Regions from separate parts of the Vibrio sp. JC009 genome, predicted to be linked through region 1. Evidence: riboswitches for the same ligand, from Rfam matches in the RefSeq annotation. Region 1 holds a riboswitch; each other region holds the start of a gene.

Region 1 (7,515 bases):
GTAGCCGATAACATCCCCTACCGCATAGATATGTTCTGAATCGGTGCGGTAATGTTCGTCTACTTTCAACTGACCACGGGAGTCGGGTGACAGACCGACCGCTTCAAGGTTGAGCTTGTCTGTATTCCCGGTTCTGCCATTTGCATACAGCAAACAATCAGCTCGCATTTTCTTCCCTGACTCAAGGTGGATGATGACACCGTCATCTGTGCCTTCAATTTTTTTATACGTCTCATCATTTCTGATGATGACACCGCTGTTCCAGAAGTGGTACGAAAGCGCATCAGAGATCTCATTGTCGAGAAATGAAAGCAGTCTGTCGCGGGTATTAATCAGATCAGTTTTTACATCCAGCCCGCGGAATATGGAGGCATATTCGCAGCCAATAACACCGGCACCGTAAATGATGATATGCCTTGGATCGTGCTCAAGAGACAAAATGGAATCACTGTCATAAATGCGTTTATGGGAAAAATCGACATTATCGGGGCGGTAAGGCCGTGAACCGGTGGCGATAATAAATTTGTCTGCCGTATATTGCTCGGTACTACCGTCCGCTTTATTTACATCAATGGTGTTGTTGTCTGAGAATACGGCTTCTCCATATATCAGATCACACAGGTTTCTGTCATAGAACCCCTGTCTTAACCTTGTCTGCTTATCAATGACGGTTTTGGCGTGAGTCAGAATATTGGAAAATGTTGAGTGCAGGCTAGTGTTGTTATGGCAGAAAAGGGGATTTCTGTTGTACTCAATGATCCGGCTTACCGCGTGCCGGAGTGCTTTTGATGGAATAGTGCCCCAGTGCGTACAACCGCCACCTACGCTGGACTCTTTTTCTATGATGGCAACATGCTGACCTGCCTTGGTTAGCCCCATAGCTGCTCCCTCACCACCAGGGCCGCTACCGATCACAATTGCGTCATAATGATTGCTCTGTGCCATCAGGATCCATCCTTGTTAATTTTTAACATTTATGTAGCGTGATATTAACCTTTTAAAATTTCGGGTAAATAAGATTCATAGCAGAGAGTGGATGGGATCACGGAGTTGTGGATTTATAGATGAAACAGAAAGCGTGTACTGGCATCCTGTTTTCTACTTTCCGGAATTCGCGCTATAGTAATGGGCTGAATATGGCTTATAACAATGAACAGTAAAGAAATAAAAATGGGAATTCGGGCACAGCAGAAAGAGAAAACTCGTCGCTCTTTAATAGATGCTGCCTTTAGTCAGTTAAGTGCAGATCGCAGTTTTTCTAATCTGAGTCTCAGAGAGGTTGCGAGAGAAGCGGGTATAGCACCTACCTCTTTTTATCGTCACTTCAAAGATATGGATGAGCTTGGATTGACTATGGTTGATGAAGGGGGGTTACTTCTTCGTCAGTTGATGCGTCAGGCTCGTCAGCGTATTGTGAAGGAAGGCAGCGTGATTAGGACTTCGGTAGAGACCTTTATGGAGTTTATCGAAAGCAGCCCAAACGTTTTTCGTTTGCTATTACGTGAGCGCTCCGGCACTTCTGCAGAATTTAGAGCTGCAGTTGCGAGGGAGATCCAACATTTTTCTGCTGAATTGACCGAATATTTGATCAGTACCGGAATGACTCGCGAAGAGGCGGTTGTTCAGGCTGAAGCTTCAGTAATTTTGGTATTCAGTTCGGGAGCAGAAGCGCTTGATCTGGATAAGCATGAAAGAGATGAACTTACAGAGCGCCTTGTTATGCAGTTGAGGATGACTGCAAAAGGTGCATACTGGTATAGAAAAGAACGTGAAAGACAAAAAACAGGATATAACTATGTCAAATGACTCAACTCCCTACAATGTAAAGTCAGAAAGAAAGACTCTTATTTTAGCGGTCATTGCTGGTATGTGCGGTAATGCACTTCTGTCGGCTCTGACGATGACTGAAATCGCCTTCTCAATCTTTCCTGTCATCGCACTGGTTCTGGCCGTGCAGATGTTGTATCAGGACTATCTGAAAAGCCCGGTAGCTGAAGAGATCCCGCTAATCGGTTTAGCCTGCTTTTTTGTAGGGGCGTTTGGTCATTCCGCTTTCGTTAAGGCGCAGTACCCGGAAGCGGGTTCTAACTTCTTTGCCATTATCGTGACAATGCTTCTTATGCTTTGGGTTGGTAAAAAGCTCGGATACGTAAGAAAGAGAGAGCAGGAACAGCAAGAACAGCAATAATAAAAAAACGAGCCTTGCGGCTCGTTTTCTTTTATTTGCGTCTCTCAAGTAAAACGCCCGCTTCCATATGGTGGGTGTACGGGAACTGGTCAAAGAGCGCAAACCGGGTTACATCATGGGTTTCACCCAGAATATCCAGATTTTCTTTCAGTGTTTCCGGGTTGCAGGAAATATAAAGAATGCGCTCATAACCCTGAACCATCTTACAGGTATCCACATCCATACCGGCTCTTGGCGGATCAACAAAAATGGTGTTGCAGTTGTAGCTCTTCAGGTCGACTCCCTGATCTTTAAGGCGTCGGAACTCCCGCTTACCTTCCATTGCCTCGGTGAACTCTTCTGCTGACATACGGATTATCTGAACATTATCGATTTTATTGGCAGCGATATTGTACTGAGCGGACTGAACTGAAGGCTTGGCCAGTTCCGTTGCAAGAACGCGTTCGAAGTTTTGTGCCAGAGCCAGAGAGAAGTTACCGTTGCCACAGTACAGTTCAAGAAGATCGCCGCTGCTCTCCTGGGTACAGTCAATCGCCCACTCCAGCATCTTCTGAGCCACTTCCCCGTTAGGCTGGGTGAAGCTGTTTTCAACTTGCTGGTAGATGTAGGTATCACCATTTACGTTCAGGCGTTCAACAACATAATCTCTGTCCAGAACGATCTTCATTTTACGGGCACGGCCAATGATGTTCAGATTAAAGCCTTCATCATTCAGTTTGCTTTTAAGTGTCTTGGCTTCTTCTGTCCACGCATCATCCAACTGGCGGTGGTACAGAAGTGACACCAGGATCTCGCCACTTAACGTTGAAAGAAAGTCTACCTGGAACAGTTTGCGGCGAAGCGTATCGTTCGCTTTCATTGATTCCATCAGCACAGGCATCAGGTCATTAATCAGCTTGCTGGCAGCAGGGAACTGGTCAACGCGGTATTTCTCGCGGGTTTCCTGGTTGAACATGACGTAATAAAGATCATCACCCTCATGCCATACACGAAACTCTGCTCTCATGCGGTAGTGTTTCTCCGGTGACTCGAAAACTTCCAGCTCAGGAACATTGTATTGGGAGAACATGCCGGAAAGGCGTTGCTTCTTCTCTTCAAGTTGTTCGGTATATGTCTGAGGGTTTATTTCAGGAGTCGCCATTATCTTGCCTTTTGCATTCACACAGGGAGCGCAGATTTTAGTCAATACTCTGCACATGTCCAGTATTCATTGACAAGTTATCAGGCTTAGTTATGCCATAGGGGAAAAATATATTACCAATTAGTCAGTAATAGCACTGGACAGTTTTGCCTTTGATTTTTAGTATTTGTCCGGAAGTTGGTGCGGATGCAAATTATTTGCAGTCCGAATAATAGGGAATCCGGTGTAACTCCGGAACTGACGCGCAGCGGTAATAGAGAACGAACATCTTAGGTTAGAAGCCAGGCACTGCTCAGAAGTTGGGTGGGAAGTCAGATGTAAGGTGATATTGATTGATATCGTGCTCTTGAGTCCGAAGACCTGCCAGCAGGATAGTGGCACCTCATGCCACTTGACTAACTACGCGATTTTAGGGAATAAAATGCAAAAATCTATTTTAGCGATTGCTGTGTCGGCATCGCTCTTTTCTTATGCTTCTTTTTCACAGGCTCAGGAAGCGGCTTCGGATGTTGAAACTATTGTGGTTACTGCGAACCGGTTTGAGCAGTCCTTAGAAAGTACAACGGTTTCTGTAGAAGTTGTTACTAAAGATGAAATTGTTGCCATTCAGGCTAAAAGTATCACAGAAGTTTTACGACGATTGCCCGGGATCCAGCTCTCATCTAACGGGGGCTATGGTCAGCAGCAGAGTGTGTTTGTTCGGGGAAGTGAGTCTGACCATGTTCTTTATCTGATTGATGGGATACGTATTGGTAGTGCTACTACGGGAGCGGCATCACTTGCTTCGATTCCTGTTTTTGCCATCGAGTGTATTGAATATATACGCGGCTCCCGTGCAGCAATGTACGGTTCTGACGCTATTGCTGGTGTAATCAATGTTATTACGAAACATCACCGCTCGGAAGTTATTGCTGGTGGCACTATGGGTAGTGACAACTATAAGCAAGGACAAGTATCTCTATCAAAGTTAGTAAATGAAGACTTCCACGTTTCTTTTGCTGCTAATAGCCTTAGTACAGATGGCTTTTCTGCTACAAACCTTCCTGGCCAGGAGGATAATGATGGCTATAAGTCCAAAGATTTTGTTACGACTCTGGGATATAGCTTTAACGACAATTTAAGTGCTGATATTCAGGCGCTGTATCATGAAGGTGAGCTGGAATATGATGCTTCAGGTTATTCGTATTTTGGTGGTGTAGATGATATTTATCAGGATGAACGTTCCTATAACATCGCTGCGAATATTCAGTTTGAGAACGACGCCTTAACTTCAAAGCTGGAGTTTGGCCAGAACCAAGATCATCTGGATGACAACTTATATAGCAGTGTTTATCAAACAGACCGGACAAGCTTTGCATTCACTAATCAGTACAGAGTGAGCGAAAGCTGGTCTTTTGGAGCAGGTGTTGATTGGTACAAAGATGATGTGTCGGAGTCTACTACGGCTTATGAAGAAACTTCCAGAAAGAATACCGCATTTTATATCAATACGGCTGCCAATATAGACTCAGTTCAGCTGGAAGGTGCATTAAGACACGATGACAATGAACGTTATGGGCAGAATACAACATGGCAGTTAGGGTCTGGCTGGCAGTTTCTAACTCGTTATCGCCTGACGGCAAATGCTGGCACTGGTTTTAAAGCTCCGACCTTCAACGCCCTTTATTGGCCGAATTATGGTAATAGCGATCTGGAGCCGGAAGAGTCCAAGAGTTATGAATTAGCGCTAGAAGCGGAACAGGATTTATTTGATTGGCGCATAGCCGGGTACATAACTCAAATTGATAACATGATTTCCAATGGCGAGAATGTTCAGGAAGTAGATATTCGGGGTATTGAGTTGTCTGCTATGTTTGATACTGGACCAGTAAGCCATGTCATCAGTTTTGAATATATGGACCCTGAAGATAAAGAGAATGACCGTCAGTTGGCCAGAAGGGCGAAAGAAAATGTAAAATGGAATGCGACCTATTATGCAGATAACTGGCAGGCAGATCTGAGCTACTTATATCAGGGTAAGAGGTATGACTATAGCAACGGTACTACAGAGCTGTCAGCATATTCACTGGTAGACTTTGCTGTTAGTTACTACATATTTGATTCTCTCACACTAAGAGGGCGGGTTGCTAATCTGTTGGAAGAGGATTATACCCTGGCTACTGGTACGAACACTGACACCAATCCAAGTGAAACCTATTACTACAACACTCAGGAAAGAAGTTACTACGCAACTATAGAATATAGCTTTTAATTACCCCTTATCCTGAAAGTAGAGAAAGCCGCCTTTGTGCGGTTTTCTTTTTGCTTGCTAACTTGCTCTCTCAGAGTATGATCGCCGCAAACAGTATTCAGGTGGTCAGTTGTGGTGAAGTTTCAAGGTCGTCCGGCAAAAGTTTTGGTCTTTGATTCAGGAGTCGGTGGATTATCCGTCTTTAAGGAAATTCAAAAGCTATTACCCGGCCTTGAATATAGCTACCTGTTTGACAATGCCGCTTATCCCTATGGCGAGCTTTCTCGTGAAACTCTTCTTTTTCGTGTAGAAAAGCTGATTTGCCGCTTTGTCCGTGATGAACAAATCGATCTGGTTGTCATAGCCTGTAATACAGCAAGCACAATCGTGCTTCCCAAATTAAGGGAGCTGTTAACCATACCTGTTGTAGGTGTAGTGCCTGCCATTAAGCCGGCTTCTCTTTTGTCGAACCGGGCTGTCGGGCTTGTTGCCACTCCGGCGACAGTTAAGAGAGAGTACACTCATAACTTAATAAACGACTTTTCTCCCGATAAGCCAGTCAAACTTCTTGGGTCGACAAGGTTAGTGGATATAGCAGAAGAGAAGCTATGCGGTAAAGCTGTCGATATCAATGAACTGCGAGATATTCTGGCTCCGATAAAAGATACTATTGATGTTGCAGTATTGGGGTGTACACATTTCCCTCTAATTAAAGATGAAATTCATCTCGCATTTGAGCAAAAGGTAATGTTGATTGACTCAGGTGAAGCAATAGCAAGGAGAGTGAAGTCTCTTTTGACTAATGTGCTGGATGGAAATTCTTATAGCGGGGAATATAAAATATTCAGCAGTGCGGCTTTGGGAGACAAAACCGCACTGAACAAAGCCGTAAAGCTTCTTAACTTTAAATCTATTGAGACGTTTCCGAATCCGGATGTTTAGGATCATTTGCAATACGTACTTTTAAAGTGCGCTGCATATAATCATTGTCGTTAAGTGCAGAAATAGCTTTATCAGCATCCTGGCTGGCCATTACGACAAAACCAAAGCCCCTTCTTTTACCTGTGCGCTTATCTTTCATTAAACGTACAGCGAAAACTTCACCATGCTCAGAAAACAGTTCCCGAACATTAGCTTCGTTCGCTTTATAAGGCAGGTTACCAACATAAAGTGTTTTGGTTGACGGGCTTTCGTTATTTACGGAGTTACTTGATGTATTAAGGTTGAGGATAAAGGCGGCAGAAATAACACCAATCACAAAAGATAGAGCAGGGGAAATTGGAACCTGGTGAAAAATCGCTGCGCCGAGAACAGCTAAGGCAGTAAGCAAAAAGAAAGTTTTTTTTGAGTTCATATCTGAATACAACTTTTAGTAATAAAGACAATAGTGCTATTAACAGAATAGACATATGAATCTTACGTATATCTACTTTTGATTTCCAACCTATTGGTGTGACGTCCTTCAAATGTTGAAATTTTATTCAATAAACAGGCTATTGATTGCTTTTTCAGCATTCAGAAAAAAAATCAAAAAAAGATCTTGCGTTAATAAAGTTCCTCCCTATAATGCCGCATCACCGACACGGAGTGAGGCGCAGGTCACACAACGGAATCGGGGAAGAGAAAAGAATTTGAAAAAAGTTCTTGACTCGGAAGTCGGGAAGTGTAGAATACGCAGCCCTGACCAAGCCGGAATGGCGAAGTCAAATAGCTCTTTAACAATATAAACCTATCAATCTGTGTGGGCACTCGTTGATGACAATCAAAATAGTTTCTTCGGAAACAATTTGGTTTCAATGAACTGAGTGACCAATACGAATGAGTAATCATTCGGCACAGTCAATTCACATTACGTAATTAGTAATGTTTTCAGTATTCATTGAGCCTCAAAATCTTAAATTGAAGAGTTTGATCATGGCTCAGATTGAACGCTGGCGGCAGGCCTAACACATGCAA
Region 2 (7,515 bases), on a different replicon from region 1:
GCGTATATTTGTTTTTGTATCCGCGCGGCGTCACTATCCAGTCTTCAAAACGGTAGCTGCTTTCGTTTCCAATGATAACGGCCGCGTTCATACCAAACTCAAGTTCAGTAAACTTATCCAGTGTTGAAAGCTGAACGCTCTGCTCTTCACGGTATGCGGCGTTTACCACTGCCACCGGCGTGTCTGCCGGGCGGTGTTTCAGCAGGATCTGCTGAGCTTCAATAATATGGTTCTGGCGCTTTTTAGAGCGCGGGTTGTAGAAGGTGATGGCAAAATCCGCCATAGCCGCCGCTTCAATGCGCTTAGTGATCACTTCCCATGGGGTAAGGAGATCGGACAGCGAGATTGTGCAGCTGTCATGCCCAAGCGGTGCGCCGACCAGAGAGGCGCAGGCATTGGCTGCAGTGATCCCCGGCACGGTTTCCACTGCAATATTCAGGTTCTGCGATGCCATCAGCTCAAACACCAATGGCGCCATGGCATACATGCCCGCATCACCGGAGCAGACAAGGGCAACGTTTTTGCCTTCCTGAACATGTTGAATGGCTGCATCGGCACGCTGCCACTCTTTGGTCATTCCGGTTCTTACCAGAGCCTGATTATCGATAAGGTCGGCAATCAGCTTTACGTAAAGACCGTAGCCAACAATCACGTCAGCGCTTTTAATCACTTCCTGAGCCCGGACTGACATCAGATCCAGACTTCCGGGACCGAGTCCTACAAGGAATAATTTAGCCACAGGTTTTCTCCTCTCCCGGCTCTTCTATTGGCGCAAAGTATTTTGCATCCAGTATCTGTTTTAAGGGTTTATTTTCGGCCAGTGCAAGGAATAGCTCCTGCCACTGCACCTCTGAAAGCTCTTCGACATTTCTCAGCCAAAGGGCGTTATTTTCGGACGGAATTTCACTGCCACAGCGCTCATAAATCACCATGGTTGAGCGGTTACGACAGGCTCCGGCGCACATGGTTCTGCTGATCTTGATTCGCTTATCACCTTCCGACAGACCAAGCGATTTCAGGATGGAGCGCAGATCATGAGCAAGGTTTTTGCTGCCGGCTTTGGCACAGCGTCCACCTTCGCACAGAAGAATGTGATGTTTGTGGTGAAGCATAGGGCGGTTCAGATCCACATGCTTTGGCTTGCACTGGTAACCCTCAACCACCTCGTTGCCATGAGCGTTAACTTTTATCTCTGCCGGGTTGCTGCTCTTATCACCATGCTTTTGTTCACTGCCGTGCTTTTTCCTGCCAAACCAGTTCTTTCTTTTCTGCTGAACCAGAGACTCTGCAAACTCACGACGACAGCAGGCCACCGTCATATTGTAACCATCCTGCTTAAATGCCCATTTAGGCACCACCAGCTGTCTGGTATCACTGAGTTTAAGCGCGGCAGCTTCGGCCACTGAATTGCTGCCGGTGACTTTTTTCACGTAATCGGACGGGTTTTCAATACCCTCAATCCCATTCAGCATTTCAGGTGCAAAAGTGGTAAAAGGCCACTGCATCTCTTCGGACAGTTCGTTTAACGCCACTTCGTCAGCTTTTAGATCTATGCTTGAAATGGCCTGAACTGACTCCAGAGAAAGATTGAAGGTTTTACTAAAGGTTTCTAAACCGGCTTTTATCACTGAAAACGGCGTATTTCGGTCGCAACCCAAGCCCAGCACCAGCGACTTAGGACGCCATAGCACCAGCTTGTTTTCCCAACCGGAAAGATCCGGAGACTGCTCATCTGTGATCAGGATGGCGCCGCGATAATCTTCGCTGTCGATCCCGTTTAGCTCTATATGGGTAAGAATATTCGACGGCATACGTTTTTCGTATTTCCACCAGGTTTTCTCACCGCTCTGCTGGGCGATAATAACCGGCTCATCATTGACAATGGCCGCAGATACATTGGTGATAGATGGCTCTGAAACCGGGTCTAAAACCCAGCCAAATGGCGCGCCCAGCATATCGGCAGAGACGGTTTCTGACACATCTGAAGCTGTGGTGATAACCGGGATAGCTTTCACAATATGCGCAACCCGCTCGGTCAGCTGATTAGCTCCGCCACGGTGTCCGGACAGCATGGAAATGGCGAACTTTGCCATTTCATCCAGACAGACTACGGCAGGGTCAGTACGCTTATCCTGCATCAGCGGGCCAATCATCCGGCTGACAATGCCGCTGGCAAAAATAAAGATATGCCCGTCATACTGGCTGAACTTATCAGCGACAAAGCCAGCCAGCGGAAGCGATAATAGCTCTGCTTCCGGTGCCTGCTCTATCGCAGCTTCAGTGACAAACAGATCCGCAAAGGGAAGCGCACGCTTTAGTCTTGCGGCCTGCTTCGCTCCGTTTACGGTGATGGCGTATATAGCTAACTTCTTCATAGTCCCGCTTACGCTGCCGACTGTTTACCGCGCAGTACGCCGCGACGGGAGCGGATAGAAATCTGAACCATAGAGAAGTAACGGTGCTCTTCCGGCACTTCATCCAGATTAGTGTAGATCTCTTCTTTATCTGTACTGGCATGAGAAACGTAAGTTGCCGCTCCCTCAAGGCCAAGCTGTTTCAGTTTTGCCGAGAGCTGCGGGATCATACGACCGGCTTTGATCAGCATGATGGTATCGAAGTCATGCACCAGTGTTTCAAGGCACTCAATACCATAGGTCGCAGGCACGACGCAGAAACGCTCTTTGCCGTCGGCCAGAGGAATTTTGGTTGCCGCCGGTACTGCCGTAATGGAAGTCACACCCGGTACAATAACAGGAACCACTTGCGGCGCGATTTCGTCCAGTTCTTCCTGAATATAAGCCCAGGTACTGAATACTGACGGATCGCCTTCAGTCACAAATACCACAGATTTGCCTTCTTTCAGGCGCTCAAGAATCGCCTCAGCACCCGCCTGCCAAGCAGGAACATTCAGTGACGCGTCTCGGGTCATAGGAAAATGCAAAAACAGACGCTCACCGGAAATCTCTTCTTCTGATAGTGCCCCGGTTACGATTTCCCATGCAAATGAATCGGCTTTGCCTTTGTTTTTTTCAGGGATAGCAACCACATCGGCTTCTGCTATCAGGCGAGCCGCTTTAAGAGTAAGCAGTTCGCTGTCTCCTGTACCAACACCAACTGCGTATAGCTGACCTAAGTTATTATTGTCCATGAATTTCTCCTACACAGTTTTTGTTATTGTGAATAAATGAATCGGGTTCTCCGCCTGATAGCGAAGATAATGAGCAAGCGGTTGAGTGCTGGATACGTTAACCATCTGAGCATCAAAGCTGACGTCGTTCTGCTTCGCCCACTGGTAGACTTCCGCCACCGTATCCATAGTGACAGCCGAAACCACAAGACGGCCGCCACTCTTTAGTGAATCCAGACAGTAAGAAAGAATAGATTCCATCGCACCTCTGCTGCCGCCGACAAATATGGCGTCTGGCTTTTCCAGTTCCGACAGGGCCTCAGGAGCCTTGCCTTTAATCAGTTCAACATTATCAGTGCCATGGGCAAAAATATTTGCCTGAATACTTTCAAAGCACTCTTCATTACACTCCACGGCATATACCTGGCCATTGTTAGCAAACTTTGCGGACTCAATGGCAACCGAACCTGAGCCTGTGCCTATATCCCAGACGGTATCATCTGACTGAATCCGCATACTGGTGAGAGCAAGATGACGGATCGACTGCTTGGTGATCAGGCCGTTTTTCGGCATACGTTTCAGGTAGCTTTGGTCAGAAGAAAACTGACCGTGCCCGCCCCACAGAGCCTGATTTTCCCTCTGAGCCACCAGAATGTTGAGCGGGTCAAATCCGGTATCACTCTCAGCCAGTTCTTCTACGCTGAAAGTTCTGATGGTTTCTTCCGTGCCACCAAGCTGCTCGCAAACGCTGAGCTTCCAGCCGGTTTCACTGAACTGCTTCATATGTGCAGCGACAATCTGTGGCGTGTTTTTGCTGTCGGTAAGAATGGCAAACAAATTACCCTGCTGCATCTTAGCCACCAAACCCGCCAGCTTACGGCCATGGCAGGAAATAAAGCGACTCTCCGACCATGGGATACCCAGCCTTGAAAAGGCCAGTTGCGCAGAGCTATGAGTGGGAATAAAGCTAAGCTCGTCCACCGGCATTTTCTTTAACAGAGTACTGCCAATACCAAAGAACAGAGGATCGCCCGACGCCAGCACAACCACACCGCCCTCTTCGCTTTCGTCAATCACTTCACTCAGCCAGTCAGAAAAGCCCTGACTCATATCCAGAAACAGGCCTTCAAACTGAGGAAACCATTCAAGATGGCGCGGATGCCCTGCCACTACGCGCGCAGCCGCAACAGCGTTCACTGCCTTGCTGGTCAGGCTAACGCAACCATCTTCAGGAACACCAACAACCGTTATACTCGTCATCGTTATTTACACCGTCTGGTACATAAGTGCGTGAATAGTCGAAACCACAATCGGACTGCCGCCTTTACGCCCTGCACTGGCGATATATGGCACCTTTGACTGCTGCATCAATTCGTCTTTTGACTCTTCTGCCTTAACAAAGCCCACAGGAATGCCGACAATCAGCGCCGGTTTTATTTCACCGGCTTCAACCATACGCAGTACTTCATACAGAGCGGTAGGCGCATTACCCACACCAATAATCGCGCCATCCAGCAGACCTGAATCACGCGCTTTACGCATCGCCCAGATTGCGCGGGTTTCACCCTTCTCTTTGGCTATGGCTATCACTTCTTCATCGCTGATAAAGCAATGCACGCTGTTGTTGTTCACCGCCAGTCGCTGCGCACTCAGGCCGCTGGTGATCATGGTGACATCACTGACAATCGGGCAACCTGACTTAATCGCCTCGATACCGGCTTCCACCGCACCTTCACTAAAGTGAAATAGTTTGGCAAACTCAAAATCACCCGTGGTATGGATTGCTCTTCTTACCACAGGCCACTGTTTTTCATCGAAGTTATGACCGCCATGAAACTGGTGGATTTCCTGATCGATAATCGAAAACGAGTCATTTTCAATTACCTGCCCCTGACGGGTCATCTGCTTCATTTTTTCCATTGTTTTTCCACCTGAATACTGTTTTAGGTTTCGTCTTAGCCGAATCCCTTAATTCTCGTCACTTCAAAGCCGTCTACTTTCGTCATCCCGGAAATTGCGAAGCTTTTATCCGGGATCTACTGTCTGTGCGCTGTAGAGCTACAAATAACCTTATACCTTACAACGCGCCTTAATCAGATTCCCGTTTTCACGGGAATGACGACGACTGTTGAAATGACTATATATGGAAGGAATTAGCTGCGAGCCAACTCCTTCCCATCAAAATCAATCAAAATCACATCAATTTCCAGCGCATCCGCGGTATAGCGATTGGCATGTGCCTGAGTTTCCCTGCATAAACGGTTAAGAAAACTCTGTTCATTATTGTCACGTACCAAATTCAGCACATGCCGTCCGGTATTTGCACAAGTTATCTCACCGCACAAAGACGCAGACAAGCCTTCCTCTTTCGCAAGCTCACTCAGGCGCTGAAAGTCAATTGCATGGCCGGAAACATGAGTCATCATTCGCCCTGAAACCAGCTTGCCCATTTTGCCAATCATGGTCACCAGCGTAACACGCGTTACACTGTAGCGTTTCGAAGCCCGCAAACCGACACCAATAAAATCACCTGCCTGGATAAAGGCCATATCCGGCAGGTCAGGAAGCAAAGCCATAGCCGCCTTTTCTGAGCGTCCGCCTGTGGTTAATACAAGGTGCTCAGAGCCATTGGCCCTGGCAATCTGAACCGACTGCCTTACCGATGCCGCATAAGCAGAGGTCGAAAACGGCTTAACCGTACCCCGGGTTCCCAGAATCGAGATGCCACCGATAAGCCCGAGTCTTTCACTAATGGTCTCTTTCGCCGCTTTTTCACCGCCGGGAACTGAAATGGTCAGTTCCAGCCCTGTTTGTTCATCTGCTTTCTGCCATTCCAGCTTTGCCATTTCTAAAATATTGGCTCTCGGCACCGGGTTAATGGCTGGTTCTCCCACAGGTAGTTCCAGTCCCGGCAAAGTCACTGTGGCTACGCCTTTTCCGCCTTTAAGGAAAATACCCGGCTCGCTTATACGTCTGGCGCTGCACTGAATCTCTAAACCATGTGTGCAATCCGGATCATCACCGGCATCTTTAATGATGCCTGCAGTCACCTCTTCTGCTCCCTCAAGACGGCAGAGTTCAAAGGTGACAAAGTCCCGGTTTGGCAGCTGTATTTCGATATGTGAAAAAGGAGTCTGCTGAATAAGCATTCTCACCGCAGCCCTTGCAGCTGCCGCAGCACATGCACCTGTCGTATAACCGTGGCGCAATTCTTCATTGTGCTTTGAACGCTTTAACTTACCCACTTAATTTCCAATCCATATAACTCATTTTTGTCGTCGCTTCGCGCTCACGAAACACGCCACTTATATCACTCCAAAGCCAACCACCGCCGTCATCCCGGGAATGACGACGGAGCAGGAATTCAAGTTCGTCTTCATCATCACGAAAATGACGTAAGACGGTAAAGACTGGTTTTAAGTTACGAGAACAATTTGGCGGGAATCATAGAAAAGCAATGCTGAGTGATCCCGCCCAGTCTTTATAAAATATGTTCTATTTAGCAGGTTCTGGCTTACGAATCCGGCCTCAATTTGCCGGTAATTTATTCGCTTACAGTTGCGGGTACAGCCCAGGATTTTCACCTGATTCACTAAGATAGCAGACGCTATCTGGTACTAAATAAGTTGAGGAAGTCTCTCATATGGCATTACTAATAATTTTGACGCTTATCAATTTTAGACAATAGATAAATATCGCCCTTTGAAAAATAGGCAAATCGATAAATAAGTCCTTTAATTTACAAAAGCAACATATTGATAAAGCGTGACTTTTTAAAATCAACAGCTAACAAGCGCAAAAATACCGATACATTTACACCACTTCATTATAGTGACATAGATCACGGATACAATCTGCCTGAAATGCAACGAAATCACACATGATATAAGCGTAAAAGCCTATATTTTGTGACTTCAAACACATATACTCCTTCACCGAATCAGAACTTGTCAGGCATTTTAAGGTAGTTATCAGTGAGCTCAGACAACATTAAATTTATCGCAGCGGATATGGACGGTACGCTTTTAGATGAAAAGGGAAAACTGGATCCTGCATTTTTCGGGCTATATGAACAGCTTGAAGAAAACAACATCATCTTCGCTGCCGCCTCTGGCCGTCAGTACTACAGCCTGTTAAAGACCTTTGAACCAATCAAAGACCGAATGATGTTTATTGCTGAAAACGGCACCATGGTAATGCATAAAGGCCAGGAGCTTTATAGCTGCACTATGGGGCAGGAAAACATCAACAACATTATCAATCATGCCCGTTCCATTGAAGGAGCGCATATCGTTCTGTGCGGAAAGCAGTCAGCTTATATCGAAACTCAGGCAGCGGATGCATTGGAAGAGTTCAGTAAATACTATGAACGCTGCCATTATGTAGAA
Region 3 (7,515 bases), 1.3 Mb from region 1:
GCTGATGAGCTAAGGTATGAGTTGTTCGGCGTAAAACTGGAGCCGGTATCACCGGATAAACGCGAGTCAGATCAAAGCCGGTTAGACAAGGTTCGTGAAGTGCTGGAAGTTAAGCGTAAGCGGGCGGCAGAAATCAGCGCCATGGATAAAGAGAGTCGCTTTGAGCAGGTTAAAACTATCTCGGCGCTTAAATCAGAAATCTCCCGCACTGAAGCTGAAATTGAGCTGCTTCAGGCCTGCAATAGCAATACTCAGCAGTTACATACCTGCAATGAAGAGTTGGATGCGATTGGAAACAAGCAGCAGGAACTGGTAAGGCAGCTTGAAAGCCAGCAGGAGGTTTTAGAGCAGGAGCTGCAAGCCTACAACGAACAAGAGCTGAAGGTAGCTGAACTTAAGTCCGGACTGGAGCAACTGAATCATTATCAGCTCTTAGCTAAAGCTCAGCTTGAAGCTCACGGTTTACCAAGCAGCAACTTTTCTGTGCTGCCAAACCCATCACTTGAACTTAGTAAAGAGGGTTTAGATTCCCGTATCGCCAGCTTGCAGTTAAAGCGTGAAGCGCGAACCGATCTGGTTGAAAAAATCCAGGACTTTGTCCGTAATCAGGTACTGGAGAATGATGATCAGTTGATGAGGTCCTATGTTGAGGATGAGTTGCTGGAACATGCGTTCGAACAGTTGCAGTCCCGCTATCAGGGGCTGGAAGAAGAGTTTGATATACTGCGTAAAAACTTCGTTGAGCATAAGCATTCTATTCACAGCATCATTAACGAGCTGAAAAATAACAGGGAAATGGTTCGTCAGTTTGAGCAGAGCATTAACCGTGCGTTTGCCGGAGTGACGATCAATGATCTGGCTCAGGTAGAAGCTCAGATTAAGGTTGAAGCGAGATTCAGTGATCTGGTGGGAGAGATTGAACATCTGGACACTCACTCAGATCAAAAGGCCTCAGAGCAGTTTATTGAACGTTTGAAAGCCTTCAGTCATAAGTTCTTCCCCGACGGAAAAGCTGCGCTGTTAACCATGGAGCAGATTGTGGCAGGTATTGCCTACCGGGTGAAAAAGCAGGGGCAGACCGGGTGGGAGAGTAAGTCGCAATCTACCTCAACCATTATGCTGATTAATCTGAAGCTGGTTGAAATCCTGCTTAGTCGCCTAAGAAACAAGGCTTGTACCACTCATTTCCCATTGATTATTGACGAAGGTGCCTCTGTCGATAGTTCGCAGTTTGATTGGTTGCTGCCGAACCTAAAGCAAGCGGGATTCAGGGTGCTTAGTGCATCGACGAACTCTGCATCCAGCGAAATTATCTTTAAATTCGGTCAGCATTTCCGCCTGGATGCCATGCGCACTGCCACCCCATATCATGCGGCCCGGACTATAGCCTTTACCGGTATGCCGGAGAGCTTTGTGGTGAAAGGCAGTACTCTGGACAGAGAGCAACTGGATATGTTTGGAGAGGAAGATGAGTGATCAACGACTTCTGACCATACCGACATTTGCCATTATGCTTGAGCACCATACCGTTATGCGTGATGTCATTCGTGAGATGGATGAAGCGGGTGAGCCTTATGTGCGTGAAGCTAAATTTGTGGGCAGGCTGCACCATTATATGCAGGGTCAGAGCAAGGAGAAGCGTAAACAGCTGCGCACCGCCTTCTCGACAGATAACCTGCTTTCAGCGCATATTCTGGTGGATAAAGATGAGTTTGGTGGGGAGAGCCGGCTTATTTTTGACCGTTCGGTCATTGGTGTATTCCGGCTGTTTGACCGTAGCCTGTTTCAGGATTTAACCGATGTGGCGTTGAAAACTCAACTGGGCGGCATACGTCTGCTGCTTGGTCAGCTTGAATCGGGCTCGCTCTTGTTTAGCGATGTAGAGCTTGATTACAAAGAGCTGATAGACGAGCTGTTTCATCGCTTGAGTGAACTGCTGAACAGTATCCGTCTGAATCTGGTTAAAATGCAGATGATTAATCAGGAGCTGAGTGAAGCCAGTGAGCAGGCCGCTAAGGCCGATAATTCCAGGGCGTTTTCTGTTCTTCAGCGCGAATCCATCGAAAAAATATCTCACCTGTTGTCCCGGCATATTTTGCCGACACGCCAGTTTCTGGATGAAAAGAGCCGTTTGAAAGATGGCCCTAACCTGTTCGAATGTCTGCAAGGTTTGCGCCGTCTGTTTGAAAAGCATCAGGATCACCAACGCGCAACAGCAATGCTGAGGTATGAAGTGAGTTTTAACAGCTTTCATTCTCAGATCAGTAAGGTTTCGCATTCGGTCGATCAGTTTTTAGCCCGTTCCAAAAAACGCCTTAAACAGTTTAACGCGATTGAAAATGCATTTGCTGAACTTTCAGAAGCATTGGATGCGACTCGTCACAACCTCAAGCGCAGACAGATTGACGGTCAGTTTGCCCGTGACAACGGAGCCTTTATGGGCTTAATGCAGCAGCCAAGGCCGAAGGTTCTGCGTATCAGCAGCTCTGAAGCTTATCTGAACAATGTGGTGAGTGATATTGAAGCCAGAGTGTCCGATCAGAATCTGTTTAAACAGAACCAGAATGTGGAGCTGGTTAGCTCCAAAGATGATTCCACCGAGCGCAGACTGGAGCGCGCAGAGCAGATTTATAATCTGGTCAGGCAGATGCAAATGACAGAGTATCAGGATCTGACGCTGGCCTTGCAGCGCCGGTTAAAAGAACATCTTCCGGGGTATCATTTTGTTGATCTGTTAGAAGGGCTCAACTTTGTGCTGCGCAGCAATGAGATGCTAGACGGGCATGCAGTAAAAGTGACCAACTTCCAGCGCCGCCTGGTACAGGATGAAACCGTTTATCTTTATCGTAGAATTCGAACTGAGAGAGTGAAGTAATGAATACGGCTTTTTCACAAATCAATATGGCAAAAAGCCAGCAGATATACGCCACCTTTGTGAACGGTAAGGTGATAACAAAGCAGGTGTACGATATCTACCAGCAGGCTTTTACAGACAGCCCCCTCTACACAGAGCTGTACACAAATCTTGATCACTTTACCCAGCTCTACCTGCACATTGGCTACAACCTTAACTTTAATGTTGAAGGTGAGTTTTTCTATATTAGCCGCAGTGAAGCCGAGGAAGATGCGGATACCAACGCAACTAAGATCCAGGCGATGTTATTGATCATTGCGCGCTACTGGGTAGACAAAGGTTTTGACCTTGACGATCTGGCAACGCCTGTCATTGGCCTGGGCCGAACTGCTCTTGAAGAAATTGCAGAGCAAACTATTTACAATGATATCCGTCAGGCTATTGGAATAGAAAACTGGGATAAGGCAATAGCCTATCTTGCTGACAGGAACTTCTTATATCTATGCGGTGATAAGCATTATGTTCTGAGCTCCGCAGGTATGCACTTTTTGAATTTGCATGTGGAGAAGTATTCCGAAGAGCTTTGATGTATTCAACTAGTATTTGATTGCTGGTAGTTTCATTGGTTTTCGCCGCGGTTATATGTCGGAACAAACCTCCGTTCATGACTAAACTAAATATATCAGTTGCATTCCGACCGGAGGAAGCCATGACCAATATCCGAATTCTTCAGGGGGACATTACCCGCGCAAGTGTCAGCGCGATTGTGAATGCTGCAAACTCCAGAATGCTGGGGGGAGGCGGTGTTGATGGTGCCATTCACCGGGCGGCGGGACCTAAGCTGCTTGAGGCCTGCTATCAGGTTCCGGAAGTGAATGGGGTGCGTTGTCCGGCTGGAGAGGCTCGGATCACTCCGGCGGGTGATCTGAATGCCGATTATGTGATTCATACTGTCGGGCCGATATATCATTCCGATCCGTCTCCGGCAGAAACTCTGGCTTCGGCTTACCGCTCTTCACTGTATCTGGCTCTGGAAAATGGGTGTGATTCTGTTGCATTTCCGGCTATTTCCTGTGGGGTGTATGGTTATCCGCTGCATGAGGCGGCTCAGATTTCTCTGGATGTTTGCAGGGAGTCTAAGTTTAAGGATATCGATATTTATTTTTATCTTTTTGATCATGAGATTAATCAGGTTTGGCAGAAAGCCTACGGTTATTCGGATGAGTAGATAGAAGAAGTCGCCACAACTACTCGTTTCATTTTTAGCTAAACAGTTCGTCATTCCCATGAAAATGGGAATCTGCTCAAGGCGTGTTGTAGAGTAAAAGGTTATTGCGGACTCTACAGCACCCAGCTTCGCTTTTTTTATGCTATTTTCCAGTGAGATCCACCTGCCTAGCCACTTCTATTAAGCGTATCTTGCTTGCTCTAGTCTCTATTGTAGTGTGGAAATCTGTATCCCATTCAACTGACTAAATCTGCGCCTTTCCCATCTGGTATGTCAGTCGGTAATTCAGTATCTTGGTTAATAGATAATCATGATGATTACCAGGCGGAGCCAAGGGAGGGCGTATGTATACCATTCAAATGATGATTTGGGTATTGCTGCAGATGTGGGCGATCCTGTTCCTAAAGGAATTGCTGTTTGCGCCAATATCGACTGAAGAAGAGTGATCAGCCATCCATTTATTGGCAATAAATATCTATAGAACGGCGAGTATTTATCAGCTCAATCAGATTTATCAATACGCAAATCTGCCGTTACTTCAAAATTGATCGCAATCAATTGTGACCAGAAATCGGTGTGCGATACTCCACAGACTTTATCTAGTGAGCCTTTGGGCTGAAAGTGAATCAGGTGAGAGTCCTGGACTGTACCCGCAACTGTAAATAGCATCGCCACTAACGAATGCCATAAGTCAGAACCTGCTAGATGTGAATTCATATTGCTTACGATCTGGGCGGGAGCACTCAGAAGTGGTTTCTGATAATTTCTCAAACTCTTCCCAGCGCAGTTCAGATATTTTGTCGGGGAAGATATGCATATTGTAGATGGCGTACTAAGTATGCCGGTTCTGGCTGCCGGAGCCGCAATCACTATTGGCGGATCATATCTCGGTCTGCGCCAGCTCACTGACAGCAAGATCCCACAGGCAGCAGTACTTGCAGCATGTTTCTTTGTGGCTTCTCTGGTTCATATTCCCATCGGGCCTTCCAGTGTTCACCTTATATTTAACGGATTGATCGGTCTTCTGTTGGGCTGGAGTGCTTTTCCCGTAGTTTTGATTGGTCTTGTTCTTCAGGCTGTATTCTTTGGCTTTGGTGGAATCCTGGTGCTTGGCGTCAACACCATGAATATTGCCGTTCCGGCGGTTTTAGTTGGTGTGCTTCTCAGACCTTATATGGATAAATGGTCACCTTCAGTGGTTGGCTTTCTGGCTGGCTTTGGCTCGGTATTTCTTACCAGCCTGATGGTTGCACTGGTGCTTGTACTGTCCGGTGATGTATTTATGAATAGTGCTTCTCTGGTTATTATCGCCCACTTGCCGCTGGCTGCACTGGAAGGTGTGATTTTCGCGTTTACATTAAAATTGCTTAAGAAAAGTCGCCCGGAACTAATGAGTGTCCGGGGTTAAGAGAGTTGTAGAAAATGACTAAGTTATTATCAAAATTTGCCGGTTTAATGCTTCTTATTTTATGTACTCTAAGTGTGAGTTTATCGGCTTATGCTCACAAGATCCGTATGTCTGTGTATCCGGAAGAAAGTTATATCGAAGGTGAGGTTTATTTTGTTGGCGGTGCTAATCCAGCCGGGGCTGGCGTTAAAGTTCAGCTATTGAAAGACGGTAAAGTTGTCGGTACGGCAGTTGCTGATGAAGAAGGCTTCTTTACCATAGATCCTGTAGTGCCGGATTCCTATTCAGTTCGTGGCGATGGTGGTCAGGGCCACGTTGCTTACTATGAACTATGCACGATATTCTTGGCGGGATAGGCTATATCCTTGGCCTGTTCGGGCTTCTGGTTCTGGTCAGAAACAGAAAAACGGCACAGGCATGATAGAAGGGGTTTTATCAGGCAACGTAAAAGCGGGCAGTGCTGAGTATGGACTAGCACATACCCGGATCCTGCTGGCGATATTTATGATCGTCGCTATTGTGCTGTCTGCTAATCCGCTCTCTTTTGCTGGTTACTTTATTCTTGCCTGTCTGCTCTGGCTGAAAAGTCCTATGGGCTTTGCCACTGGCCTGAAGCGCCTGCTTATTATCGATAGCGTTGTACTGCTTACCATTTTGCCTCTGCCTTTCAATTACGTCGGCGATCAGGTGATTCACTGGGGGCCTCTGGTACTTTCAGAGCCGGGAGTGGTTAAGGCGCAGGAGATCTTTTTCAAAGCTTCGCTTTCCGCCATGCTAATGATGACGCAGTGCAGCGGTATTTCCGGACTGGAACTGACTAAAGCGCTTTGTGTGCTCAGAGTGCCGACTAAGTTTATTCTGCTGCTGCAGTTTAGTATCCGCTATATCAGTGTGATGCAGCAGGAGATAGCAAGCATCCGCTCTGGAATGAAAGCACGCGGTCTGGGATGCGGCCCAAGGTTACATGTCTGGCGCAGCTACGGCTATATGTTTGGTATGCTGTTGGTAAGAGCGCTGGCACGGGCAGACCGTATCTGGCTTGCCATGAAGTGTCGTGGATACAGTGGTCATTTTCCCGTATCAAAAGGAGAACAGAGCCAGTTATTTGATCGCTCAGCAATGTTATTTCTGTTCCTGACGCTGGTGGTTTTCTCGATGGATATTTTGGCTGTCTGGCCCGTTAGATAGTGATTTTTGGAAAAGATTAAGTGAATAAACTGATAGAGCTGAAAGGTATCTCCTACCAGCGTTCAAACGGACAACAGTGTGCCGACGCATTAGACTTTTCCCTGAGCAAAGGGGACAGGGTCGCCATTACCGGCAGTAACGGCAGCGGAAAGAGTACGCTTTTACAGATAATTCTCGGACTGCTTCAGGATGTGAAAGGTGAAGTGATTCTGTTCGGGAATAGCTGCAAGTCGGATAAAGAGTTTGCAAAGTTCCGCACCCGGTTAGGTCTGGTGTTTCAGGACCCGGATGATCAGCTGTTTTCTCCTACGGTGATAGAAGATGTCTGCTTTGGCCCCATCAATCAGGGGTACAACCAGAAAGAAGCGGAAGAGATGTCGATGAAAACCCTCAAAGATCTGGGTATTGAGCATCTGGCTCACAGCGTAAGTTACCGCCTTTCCGGCGGTCAGAAAAGACTTGCTGCACTGGCGAGTGTGCTGGTAATGAAGCCGGAAGTGCTGTTGCTTGATGAGCCCACCAACGGCCTTGATGACAAAAACTACCAGCTGTTTATCGACATAGTAAACCGGGTAAATTTGCCTATTATTCTTGTCAGCCATGACGAGAAACTTCGCAAAACGCTGACTGATACGGAATATCGTCTGCACGAAGGAAAACTGATTTTAGAACAACAACCGGCCTAAAGCTGAGAGAGAAAAAATGAAAAGATTAAGACATTACACTCAGGGAACCGCGATAGTACTGAGTTGCTTTGGCTCAGTGGTTGAACAGAAACGTTACAACGAACTGCAGCGCAAAGTGGAAGAGCGCTATCCGAACTGCGAAGTGAGAATC

The links. A riboswitch is a leader RNA that binds a small molecule or an ion and turns the genes downstream of it on or off. The one in region 1 is predicted to bind cobalamin.
Region 2: linked by a shared signal. The riboswitch ahead of L3Q72_RS17425 (cobalt-precorrin-5B (C(1))-methyltransferase) and the one ahead of L3Q72_RS14240 (TonB-dependent receptor) in region 1 are both predicted to bind cobalamin.
Region 3: linked by a shared signal. The riboswitch ahead of cbiM (cobalt transporter CbiM) and the one ahead of L3Q72_RS14240 (TonB-dependent receptor) in region 1 are both predicted to bind cobalamin.

The regions. Positions count from the first base shown of each region.
Region 1 covers NZ_CP092106.1:3,183,796-3,191,310, reverse strand. The annotation lists gene sthA (Si-specific NAD(P)(+) transhydrogenase) at 1-945, opposite strand, end outside; gene fabR (HTH-type transcriptional repressor FabR) at 1,171-1,806, shown strand; gene L3Q72_RS14250 (YijD family membrane protein) at 1,796-2,188, shown strand; gene trmA (tRNA (uridine(54)-C5)-methyltransferase TrmA) at 2,220-3,329, opposite strand; cobalamin riboswitch at 3,491-3,712, shown strand; gene L3Q72_RS14240 (TonB-dependent receptor) at 3,751-5,580, shown strand; gene murI (glutamate racemase) at 5,692-6,501, shown strand; gene L3Q72_RS14230 (RNA-binding protein) at 6,470-6,913, opposite strand; rRNA gene L3Q72_RS14225 (16S ribosomal RNA) at 7,456-7,515, shown strand, end outside.
Region 2 covers NZ_CP092107.1:549,790-557,304, forward strand. The annotation lists gene cobJ (precorrin-3B C(17)-methyltransferase) at 1-739, opposite strand, end outside; gene L3Q72_RS17405 (cobalamin biosynthesis protein) at 732-2,375, opposite strand; gene cobI (precorrin-2 C(20)-methyltransferase) at 2,384-3,148, opposite strand; gene cbiE (precorrin-6y C5,15-methyltransferase (decarboxylating) subunit CbiE) at 3,158-4,387, opposite strand; gene L3Q72_RS17420 (precorrin-8X methylmutase) at 4,394-5,047, opposite strand; gene L3Q72_RS17425 (cobalt-precorrin-5B (C(1))-methyltransferase) at 5,281-6,372, opposite strand; cobalamin riboswitch at 6,611-6,764, opposite strand; gene L3Q72_RS17430 (Cof-type HAD-IIB family hydrolase) at 7,102-7,515, shown strand, end outside.
Region 3 covers NZ_CP092106.1:1,159,458-1,166,972, forward strand. The annotation lists gene L3Q72_RS05415 (hypothetical protein) at 1-1,476, shown strand, start outside; gene L3Q72_RS05420 (hypothetical protein) at 1,469-2,875, shown strand; gene L3Q72_RS05425 (hypothetical protein) at 2,875-3,441, shown strand; gene L3Q72_RS05430 (O-acetyl-ADP-ribose deacetylase) at 3,564-4,082, shown strand; cobalamin riboswitch at 4,666-4,803, shown strand; gene cbiM (cobalt transporter CbiM) at 4,894-5,490, shown strand; gene L3Q72_RS05440 (carboxypeptidase-like regulatory domain-containing protein) at 5,505-5,846, shown strand; gene L3Q72_RS05445 (energy-coupling factor transporter transmembrane component T) at 5,908-6,678, shown strand; gene L3Q72_RS05450 (ABC transporter ATP-binding protein) at 6,699-7,364, shown strand; gene L3Q72_RS05455 (sirohydrochlorin cobaltochelatase) at 7,381-7,515, shown strand, end outside.